Regions from separate parts of the Streptomyces sp. NPDC001480 genome, predicted to be linked through region 2. Evidence: predicted binding sites of a transcription regulator. Region 2 holds the regulator's gene; the other holds the start of a gene.

Region 1 (5,431 bases), on a different contig from region 2:
CGACGAGGAGAGAAGGTACCTGTATGACCGCGCCTACGGTCCGACGACACCACACACGGGCACGATGGAGGGGAGGAGGCGAAGCCATGACCCCCAGCACCGCTGAACGCCCGCCGATGCCCATCGAGGACTTCGAGGAACTGGCCAGTGTGGCCCCCGACGGGGTGCGGCTCGAATTCGTCGACGGCCGGGTCCGCACCAAGGATCCGCTCAGCGTCGAGGACTTCGAGGAACTGGAGCGGCGTGCGCCGGAGACGGTCCGGCTTGAGTACATCAACGGAAAACTAGAGGTCAAGGCGATGCCGGACGGCAAGCACCGTTCGATTTACGTGTGGCTGGTGCGCCAGTTCCTGCTCCACCGCCCAGACCTTGATCTCGTACCCGAGTCCGGGGTCAAGGTCGAGGCGTATCGCAGGGGTCGTGCCCGCACCGACGCGGCGCTCGCACCCGTGGACCACTTCGTCGACCACGGCGAATGGTCCGAAACCGAGGGCATCCTGTTGGCCCTGGAGATCACCTCGCACGACCGCGACACCAACCAGCGCGACCGCGTCGACAAGCCCGTCGGCTACGCGGAGGCCACCATCCCCGTCTACCTCCTCGTCGATCGCGACAACTGCACCGTCGTCGTCTACAGCGAACCCAAGGACGGCCACTACCAGCAGTCCCCTTCGTACCCCTGGGGAGCGGTCATCGAGCTCCCGCCCCCGGTGAGCATCACCCTCGACACCGAGCCGCTCAAGCGGTACGCCGACTGAAACGCCCAAGGGCGGCACCCCCTGCCGGAACAGGGGATACCGCCCTCGGTAAGGACGCAGATCAACCGGAACCGGTCGATCAGAAGTCCATGTCACCGCCCGGCATGCCGCCACCGGCAGGCGCGGCGGCCTTCTCCGGCTTGTCGGCGATGACGGCCTCGGTGGTGAGGAAGAGCGCGGCGATGGAGGCGGCGTTCTGCAGGGCAGAGCGGGTCACCTTCGCCGGGTCGATGATGCCTTCCTTGACCAGGTCGACGTACTCGCCGGTCGCGGCGTTCAGGCCGTGGCCCGGGGTCAGGTTGCGCACCTTCTCCACCACGACACCGCCCTCGAGGCCGGCGTTGACGGCGATCTGCTTCAGCGGGGCCTCGAGCGCCAGCTTGACGGCGGCGGCACCGGTGGCCTCGTCGCCCTCGAGCTCCAGCTTCTCGAAGACACCGGAGGCCTGGAGCAGGGCCACGCCGCCACCGGCGACGATGCCCTCCTCGACGGCCGCCTTGGCGTTGCGGACGGCGTCCTCGATGCGGTGCTTGCGCTCCTTGAGCTCGACCTCGGTGGCGGCACCGGCCTTGATGACGGCCACGCCGCCCGCGAGCTTGGCCAGGCGCTCCTGGAGCTTCTCGCGGTCGTAGTCGGAGTCGCTGTTCTCGATCTCGGCGCGGATCTGGTTCACGCGGCCGTTGACCTGGTCGGAGGAGCCGGCACCGTCGACGATGGTGGTCTCGTCCTTGGTGATGACCACCTTGCGGGCCCTGCCCAGCAGGTCGAGGGTGGCGTTCTCCAGCTTGAGGCCGACCTCCTCGGAGATGACCTCGCCGCCCGTGAGGATGGCGATGTCGCCGAGCATGGCCTTGCGGCGGTCACCGAAGCCCGGGGCCTTGACCGCGACGGACTTGAAGGTGCCGCGGATCTTGTTGACGACCAGGGTCGACAGGGCCTCGCCCTCGACGTCCTCGGCGATGATCAGCAGCGGCTTGCCCGACTGCATGACCTTCTCCAGGAGCGGGAGCAGGTCCTTGACGGAGCCGATCTTGGAGTTGGCGATGAGGATGTACGGGTCGTCGAGCGACGCCTCCATCCGCTCCATGTCGGTGGCGAAGTACGCCGAGATGTAGCCCTTGTCGAAGCGCATACCCTCGGTGAGCTCCAGCTCCAGACCGAAGGTCTGGGACTCCTCGACGGTGATGACGCCTTCCTTGCCGACCTTGTCCATGGCCTCGGCGATGAGCTCGCCGATCTGGGTGTCGGCGGCGGAGATGGAGGCCGTGGAAGCGATCTGCTCCTTGGTCTCGACATCCTTGGCCTGCTCCAGCAGGGCGGCGGAGACGGCCTCGACGGCCTTCTCGATACCGCGCTTGAGGGCCATCGGGTTGGCGCCGGCGGCTACGTTGCGCAGGCCCTCCTTGACCAGGGCCTGGGCGAGAACGGTCGCGGTGGTCGTACCGTCACCGGCGACGTCGTCCGTCTTCTTGGCGACTTCCTTGACCAGCTCGGCGCCGATCTTCTCGTACGGGTCCTCGAGCTCGATCTCCTTGGCGATGGAGACACCATCGTTGGTGATCGTGGGGGCGCCCCACTTCTTCTCGAGGACGACGTTGCGGCCCTTCGGGCCGAGCGTCACCTTCACGGCGTCCGCGAGCTGGTTCATGCCGCGCTCGAGGCCGCGCCGCGCCTCCTCGTCGAACGCGATGATCTTGGCCATGTGAAGTGGTCCCTCCAGGACTGGGGGTGATTCCTTCGGACCGCGCCCGCGCCCGCGACGGACGGCTCGCGGGCCCCGTGGTTCCTTGCCCCACTTGGCCTGCGGGCCTCACCGACCCGGTCCTTCGTTGTCACTCTCACCTTCAGAGTGCTAACGCCAATGATTAGCACTCGCCCATGCCGAGTGCAAGCGGCTCGAGCGGATACCCAGGTGAACAGCGGGCACGCACGGCGTCCGGGCGGGCCGGAGGGCCACCCGGCAGGCAGGAGGGCCACCGGGCAGGCCGAAGGGCCCGTACCCCGGGAGGTACGGGCCCTTCGAAGATGTACAGAAGAACGTCGCTGTCAGTCGGCGCGTGCTTCAGCTGGTCGCGAGCCGAACCATGTCCGCCTGCGGCCCCTTCTGGCCCTGCGAGATCTCGAAATCGACCCGCTGACCCTCTTCCAGGGTGCGGTAACCGTCCATCTGGATCGCGCTGTAGTGGACGAAAACATCCGCACCACCGTCGACCGCGATGAAGCCGTACCCCTTCTCCGCGTTGAACCACTTGACGGTGCCCTGAGCCATGCCTAACTCCCCTATTACTGGCCCTTGCACAGATCCACACCTCGCGGATCCGGGTCAGACCTCACCCCCCAAGGATTGGGGGCGTGCGCCGGAACGCGTCGACCGCGGCTGAATGTATCTGTCCAACTGCCGTCTGCAACAGGTCAATCGGACGAGAAATCTGGACGGGCACGGTCGGGAATCTGCCAAAAATTCGGCCGAATTCAGGGCAATTCGGGCCCCACAAAAGGCTCATAAGGCGCAAAAGATACGCACACTTTGGCTACTTCTTGTCGGGTGTGCGGTGCGAATCCGGGGTTCTCGACCCGGGGTTCAGGAGCGCGTTCCCCAACTGTACCGCGCTCAATCACACAGAATTGCCCCCTCCGCTTCTCTCACGGAGGGGGCAATTCGATGAACTCTCGGTAACCTGTGTTACCGAAGGTAATGTTCTGTCATTCGGTCAGCCGCCGGCGACGGCCGGAATGATGGAGACGCCCGCGCCGTCCGGGGTCGCCGTTTCCAGACCCTGCTCAAAACGCACGTCGTCGTCGTTGACGTACACATTGACGAAACGGCGCAGCTTGCCCTGGTCGTCCAGGACGCGGGCGGCGATACCGGTGTGGTTCTTCTCCAGGTCGGAGATGACGTCGGCGAGGGTCGCGCCCTCGGCCTGGACCTCGGCTTGGCCGCCCGTGTAGGTACGCAGGATGGTCGGGATACGGACGGTCACGCTCATGCGAGGCCTGCCTCTCGGAACGAATCGAGGTTGGGGCGGATCGTGGCGGTCAGGCCGGTGCCTGCCACCGCGTCCAGCGTCTTGAGGCCGTCGCCCGTGTTGAGGACGACGGTCGTCTTGGTCGGGTCGAGGACGCCGTTCTTGATCAGCTTCTGCGTGACGCCCACCGTCACGCCGCCCGCGGTCTCCGCGAAAATACCCTCCGTGCGGGCCAGCAGCTTGATGGCGTCGACCACCTGCTCGTCCGTCACGTCCTCCACCGCGCCGCCCGTGCGGCGCGCGATGTCGAGGACGTACGGCCCGTCCGCCGGGTTGCCGATGGCGAGGGACTTGGCGATGGTGTTCGGCTTCTGCGGGCGTACCACGTCGTGCCCCGCCTTGTACGCGGTGGACACCGGCGAGCAGCCCTCGGCCTGGGCGCCGAAGATCTTGTACGGCCTGTCCTCGACGAGACCGAGCTTGATCAGCTCCTGGAGACCCTTGTCGATCTTGGTGAGCTGGGAGCCGGAGGCGATCGGCACCACGATCTGGTCCGGCAGCCGCCAGCCGAGCTGCTCGCAGATCTCGTACGCCAGGGTCTTGGACCCCTCCGCGTAGTACGGCCGCAGGTTGACGTTGACAAAGCCCCAGCCCTCGCCCGCCGGGTCACCGATCAGCTCGGAGCAGAAACGGTTCACATCGTCGTAGTTGCCCTCGATGCCGACGAGCTCGCCGCCGTAGACCGCGGCCATGACGACCTTGCCCTGTTCCAGGTCGTGCGGGATGAACACGCAGGAACGGAAGCCGGCGCGGGCCGCCGCGGCGCCCACCGCGCCGGCCAGGTTGCCGGTGGAGGAGCAGGAGAGGGTGGTGAAACCGAAGGCGCGCGCCGCCTCCAGCGCCTGGGCGACCACGCGGTCCTTGAAGGAGTGCGTCGGGTTCCCGGAGTCGTCCTTCACGTACAAGTGCGACGCTTCGATACCGAGCTCGCGGGCCAGGTTGTCCGCCTTGACGAGGGCGGTCCAGCCGGGGTTGATGTTCGGCTTGTTGGCCACGTCCGCGGGGACGGGCAGGAGAGGCGCGTAACGCCAGATGTTCGCGGGGCCCGCCTCGATCCGCCGGCGGAGCTCCTCGGTGTCGTAGGACGAGAAGTCGTAGGCGATCTCCAGCGGGCCGAAACACTCCTCGCAGGCGAAGACCGGTCCGAGCGGCACCCGGTGGCCGCACTCACGACAGCTCAGCGCCGCGGCGGGGCCAAGGTCTACGGTGGAGTCAGTGGTGCTTGCAACAGTCTGCACAGCCATGTGAGGCGAGGCCCTTTCTCCTCATCTTCCTCACGACGCATCTCGCCGTGAGACGGATTTGGCACCTTCCCTAGCCGGGAGCCTCGCGGAACGATCAACACTGATCTACGAGACCGGCTGGAGGGTTGCCGGGGCTTCATCGGGCCGTGTCCCTCTGCCCCTCTGGATGAGCGGTATGCGGTTGTTGTGCGGTTGTGAACGACGGCGACCTCGGACATGCGATGGTCATCCGCGTTGTCCAAGACTGTAACCGAAGGCCGGGACAGTTGAGATAGTCGTCCGTACCGCGAGACAAACAGTGAGGAGCCGCCCACCGTGCTGGAAGAAGTCGAGCGCTGGCTGAGCAACCGCTCCTGGTCCGTCACCGATCGCCCGCTCCACCAGATCCTGGCCGCAAAGCAGC
Region 2 (5,431 bases):
CCTGCACGTCCCGTACTGCGCGACCCGCTGCGGCTACTGCGACTTCAACACCTACACCGCCACCGAGCTGCGCGGCACCGGCGGCGTGCTCGCCTCCCGCGAGAACTACGCGGACACCCTGACCGACGAGGTCCGCCTGGCCCGCAAGGTGCTCGGCGACGACCCGCGCGAGGTCCGCACGGTGTTCGTCGGCGGCGGTACGCCCACGCTGCTGGCCGCCGACGACCTGGTCCGGATGCTGGGCGCGATCCGCGACGAGTTCGGCCTCGCGCCCGACGCGGAGATCACCACCGAGGCGAACCCGGAGTCGGTGGACCCGGCGTACCTCGCGCGGCTGCGGGAGGGCGGCTTCAACCGGATCTCCTTCGGCATGCAGAGCGCGCGGCAGCACGTGCTGAAGGTCCTCGACCGCACGCACACCCCCGGCCGCCCGGAAGCCTGCGTCGCGGAAGCGCGCGCGGCGGGCTTCGAGCACGTCAACCTCGACCTGATCTACGGCACGCCGGGCGAGTCCGACGACGACTGGCGAGCCTCCCTCGACGCGGCCCTCGGCGCCGGACCCGACCACATCTCGGCCTACGCCCTGATCGTCGAGGAGGGCACCCAGCTCGCCCGCCGCATCCGCCGGGGCGAGGTCCCGATGACCGACGACGACGTCCACGCCGACCGCTACCTGATCGCCGAGGAGCGGCTGTCGGCGGCCGGCTTCGACTGGTACGAGGTCTCCAACTGGGCCACCTCCGACTCGGCCCGCTGCCTGCACAACGAGCTGTACTGGCGGGGCGCCGACTGGTGGGGCGCGGGGCCGGGGGCGCACTCGCACGTCGGGGGCGTCCGCTGGTGGAACGTGAAGCACCCGGGGGCGTACGCGGCGGCACTGGCGTCCGGCCGGACACCGGGCGCGGGCCGGGAGCTCCTGTCCGACGAGGACCGCAGGGTGGAGCGCATCCTGCTGGAGCTGCGGCTGCGGGAGGGGACGCCGCTGTCCCTGCTCAAGGAGGAGGGCCTGGCGGCCTCCAGACGCGCGCTGGGGGAGGGGCTGCTGGAGGGCGGCCCGTACGACGAGGGGCGCGCGGTGCTGACGCTGCGGGGGCGGTTGCTGGCGGACGCGGTGGTGCGGGATCTGGTGGACTGATCACTCCGGCGAGTGAATCGCCCCGGAACTCCGGTTCGCTCCCTACCCTGGTTCGTAGGCTGCCGCCGACAGGACGCGGCGGATGTGGAGGCCACGGAGATGACCGCTGTGGACGAGCGTGGGATGACCAAGTACTTCGAGGAGCTTCAGCCTCCCGAGGGTGTCAAGGTCGAGCTTCTCCGGGGGGAAATCGTGATGATGGCCAGCCCTGATCTTGTGCACAACATGATCGTGGAAGACGTGCTGGACCAGATCCCACGTAAGCGGTGGTCTCGCCTGCAGACCCAGGACGTCGACATCCTCGATGAGGCCAGTGAGCCGGTACCGGACTTGGTGGTTCTCGAGCGCGACGCCAGGCCCGCCTCGGGCCGCCTGCTGCCGTCCTCACTGATCACGATGGTCGTCGAGGTCGTCTCCAAGACCAGCGTCCAGCGGGACTACGAGATCAAGCGGTCGATCTACGCTGCCGGCAAGGTGCCCGTCTACCTCATCGTGGATCCGGTCATGGCGCAGTGCGTCCTGCTGACGAGGCCCGTCGGGAAGGGAGACGACGCCGACTATCAGCGGCAGCAGGTCACCAAGTTCGGGGCGCCGCTGCCACTGGAGGAACTCGGGCTCGAACTCGATACCACCGAGTTCGCAACATTCCCCAACGTCAGGCCCCACCGCTACCCGTAACGAAGTCGATCAGCTCCTCCACCCTCCCCAGCAGCTCCGGCTCCAGGTCCTTGTAGGACCCCACCCGCTTCAGGATCGCCTGCCACACCGCCCCGGTGTTCTCCGACGGCCAGCCCAGCGCCCGGCAGACCCCCGTCTTCCAGTCCTGGCCGTGCGGCACCCGGGGCCAGCCCGGAATCCCCAGGGCGGCCGGCTTCACCGCCTCCCAGATGTCGATGTACGGGTGACCCACCACCAGCGCGTGTTCGCTCGTCACCGACTCCGCGATCCGCCACTCCTTGGTACCCGGCACCAGGTGGTCCACCAGGACACCGAGCCGCGCGTCCGGCCCCGGGGCGAACTCGGCCACGATGGCGGGCAGGTCGTCCACGCCCTCCAGGTACTCCACGACCACGCCCTCGATGCGCAGGTCGTCGCCCCACACCTTCTCGACAAGTTCCGCGTCGTGCCGGCCCTCGACGTAGATGCGCCCGGCGCGGGCCACGCGCGCGCGTGCGCCGGGGACGGCGACCGAACCGGACGCGGTACGGGTGGGACGTACCGGAGCGGACGACGACGGCCGCACCAGCGTGACGACCCGGCCCTCGAGCAGGAACCCGCGCGGCTCCAGCGGGAACACCCGGTGCTTGCCGAAGCGGTCCTCCAGGGTCACCGTGCCCGCCTCGCAGCGGATCACCGCGCCGCAGAAACCGGTGCCGGGCTCCTCCACCACAAGACCGGGCTCCGCCGGGACCTCCGGGACGGGCTTCGGCTTCTTCCACGAAGGGGTCAGGTCGGCGGAGTACTGGCGCATTCGGATGACGATAGGAGAAGCCGCTCCGCCATCAGGGCGACACGCCGAAACGCGCCGCCAGCTCGTCGCGCTGCCGCCGCACGAACGCCGCGTCCACCACCGCTCCGTGACCGGGCACGTACAGCGCGTCCTCCCCGCCGAGGGCCAGCAGCCGGTCCAGGGCGGCGGGCCACTGGGACGGTACGGCGTCTGGACCGGCCTGGGGTTCGCCGGACTCCTCGACCAGGTCGCCGCAGAACACCACCTCGGGCTCGCCGGGAACCGAGCCGGGGACGAGCACCACGAGGTCGTGGCCGCTGTGCCCCGGGCCCACGTTGGCCAGCAGCGCCTGCCTGCCTCCGCCGAGGTCGAGGGTCCACTCGCCCGACACCAGATGGCGGGGCAGCGGAAGGGAGTCCGCCGCCTCGTCCGCCTCCGCCACCGGCACCCCCTGCCGGACGGCGTCCAGGCGGAGCTCCGCTCGCTCGTTGGCGAACAGCGCGTCCATGCCCACCGCCGCGAACATCTCCGCGCCCGCGAAGGCCGCCGCACCGAGCACATGGTCGAAATGGGGGTGGGTGAGCGCGAGATGGGTCACACGGCACCCGGCCAGCTCCTGGGCCTGCGCGCGCAGGCGCGCGCCTTCGGCGAGAGTCGACCCCGCGTCGACCACGAGCGCCGTACCCTCGCCGAGGACCAGCCCCGTCGTGCAGTCCCAGTGCGGCAGCCGGACCCGGCCCACCCCGGCGGCCACCCGCTCCCACCCCAGCTCTTCCCAAGTCACGGTCATACCGCGACGCTAGCGGGTACGACCAACACCCGGGCACGGCGGCACGAACCGGCCTTGCCCGGGGTGTACCCCACGGCCGTACACTGGGCCGGGGGATGCTGGCACTCGCGAGCTCAGAGTGCCAGGCCAAGGGCCCGAGGGCCGCAGGGGACGACTTTCTGGAGGTGTGCGCGGATGCTGAGTGAACGCAGGCTTCAGGTGCTGCGCGCCATCGTCCAGGACTACGTCGGCACGGAGGAGCCCGTCGGCTCGAAAGCGCTCACCGAGCGGCACAGCCTCGGCGTCTCCCCGGCCACCGTCCGCAACGACATGGCGGCCCTGGAGGACGAGGGGTACATCGCGCAGCCGCACACCAGCGCCGGGCGCATCCCCACCGACAAGGGCTACCGGCTCTTCGTCGACAAGCTCGCGGGCGTCAAGCCGATGACCGCCCCCGAGCGGCGGGCGATCCAGAACTTCCTCGACGGCGCCGTCGACCTCGACGACGTCGTGGCCCGCACGGTGCGGCTGCTCGCGCAGCTGACCCGGCAGGTCGCGGTCGTGCAGTACCCTTCGCTGACCCGCTCGACCGTGCGGCACGTGGAACTGCTCTCGCTCGCCCCCGCGCGCGTGATGCTCGTGCTGATCACGGACACCGGCCGGGTCGAGCAGCGGATGGTCGACTGCCCGGCCCCGTTCGGCGAGGCGTCGCTCGCGGACCTGCGCGCGCGGCTGAACAGCCGGGTCGCGGGCCGCCGGTTCACCGATGTGCCGCAACTGGTCGAGGACCTCCCGGAGGGCTTCGACATGGAGGATCGCGGTACGGTCTCGACTGTGCTCTCCACCCTGCTGGAGACACTCGTCGAGGAGAACGAGGAGCGGCTGATGATCGGCGGTACCGCCAATCTCACCCGCTTCGGACATGACTTTCCCCTCACCATCCGGCCGGTGCTCGAGGCGCTGGAGGAGCAGGTCGTCCTGCTCAAGTTGCTGGGCGAGGCGAAGGATTCGGGCATGACCGTGCGCATCGGCCACGAGAACGCCCATGAGGGACTCAACTCCACGTCGGTGGTGTCGGTCGGTTACGGTTCGGGCGGCGAGGCGGTTGCCAAGCTCGGCGTGGTCGGACCGACCCGCATGGACTACCCGGGAACGATGGGAGCGGTACGCGCAGTGGCACGGTACGTCGGACAGATCCTGGCGGAGTCGTAAGTGGCCACGGACTACTACGCCGTTCTCGGCGTGCGCCGCGACGCGTCGCAGGAAGAGATCAAGAAGGCCTTCCGTCGGCTCGCTCGCGAGCTGCATCCGGACGTCAATCCTGATCCCAAGACGCAGGAGCGGTTCAAGGAGATCAACGCCGCCTACGAGGTGCTGTCGGACCCGCAGAAGAAGCAGGTCTACGACCTCGGTGGCGACCCGCTCTCACAGGCGGGCGGCGGCGCGGGCGGTTTCGGGGCCGGTGGCTTCGGCAACTTCTCCGACATCATGGACGCCTTCTTCGGTACGGCGTCCCAGCGCGGCCCGCGCTCGCGGACCCGGCGCGGCCAGGACGCGATGATCCGCATCGAGGTCGAGCTGGACGAGGCGGCCTTCGGCACGACCAAGGACATCCAGGTCGACACGGCGGTCGTCTGCAACACCTGCAACGGCGAGGGCGCCGCGCCCGGCACCACCGCCCAGACCTGCGACATGTGCCGCGGCCGCGGTGAGGTGTCCCAGGTCACCCGGTCCTTCCTGGGCCAGGTCATGACCTCGCGCCCCTGCCCGCAGTGCCAGGGCTTCGGCACGGTGGTGCCGACGCCGTGCCCGGAGTGCGCCGGCGACGGCCGCGTACGCTCCCGGCGGACCCTGACCGTGAAGATCCCGGCCGGTGTCGACAACGGCACCCGCATCCAGCTCGCCGGTGAGGGCGAGGTGGGTCCGGGCGGCGGTCCCGCCGGTGATCTGTACGTCGAGATCCATGAGCTGCCGCACTCCACGTTCCAGCGGCGCGGCGACGACCTGCACTGCACGGTCACCATCCCGATGACCGCGGCCGCCCTCGGCACCAAGGTGCCGCTGGAGACGCTGGACG

The links. Region 2 encodes HrcA, which represses chaperone genes, less so after heat shock. Its sites were predicted from a motif close to TTNGCACTCNGNNNNNCNGAGTGCNAA; they were not measured.
Region 1: a site for HrcA is predicted at 2,624-2,650, ahead of groL (chaperonin GroEL). Genes of this name have one in related genera too.

What each region holds. Positions count from the first base shown of each region.
Region 1 covers NZ_JBIAVX010000015.1:198,913-204,343, forward strand. Annotated here, with positions in the region: gene ACFY01_RS33425 (hypothetical protein) at 1-27, shown strand, start outside; gene ACFY01_RS33430 (Uma2 family endonuclease) at 87-758, shown strand; gene groL (chaperonin GroEL) at 838-2,460, opposite strand; gene ACFY01_RS33440 (cold-shock protein) at 2,821-3,027, opposite strand; gene ACFY01_RS33445 (ubiquitin-like small modifier protein 1) at 3,470-3,745, opposite strand; gene thrC (threonine synthase) at 3,742-5,028, opposite strand; SAM riboswitch class I at 5,047-5,201, opposite strand; gene ACFY01_RS33455 (glucosyl-3-phosphoglycerate synthase) at 5,344-5,431, shown strand, end outside.
Region 2 covers NZ_JBIAVX010000005.1:268,459-273,889, reverse strand. Annotated here, with positions in the region: gene hemW (radical SAM family heme chaperone HemW) at 1-1,135, shown strand, start outside; gene ACFY01_RS14170 (Uma2 family endonuclease) at 1,235-1,813, shown strand; gene ACFY01_RS14165 (DUF3097 domain-containing protein) at 1,791-2,606, opposite strand; gene ACFY01_RS14160 (MBL fold metallo-hydrolase) at 2,638-3,375, opposite strand; gene hrcA (heat-inducible transcriptional repressor HrcA) at 3,550-4,566, shown strand; gene dnaJ (molecular chaperone DnaJ) at 4,567-5,431, shown strand, end outside.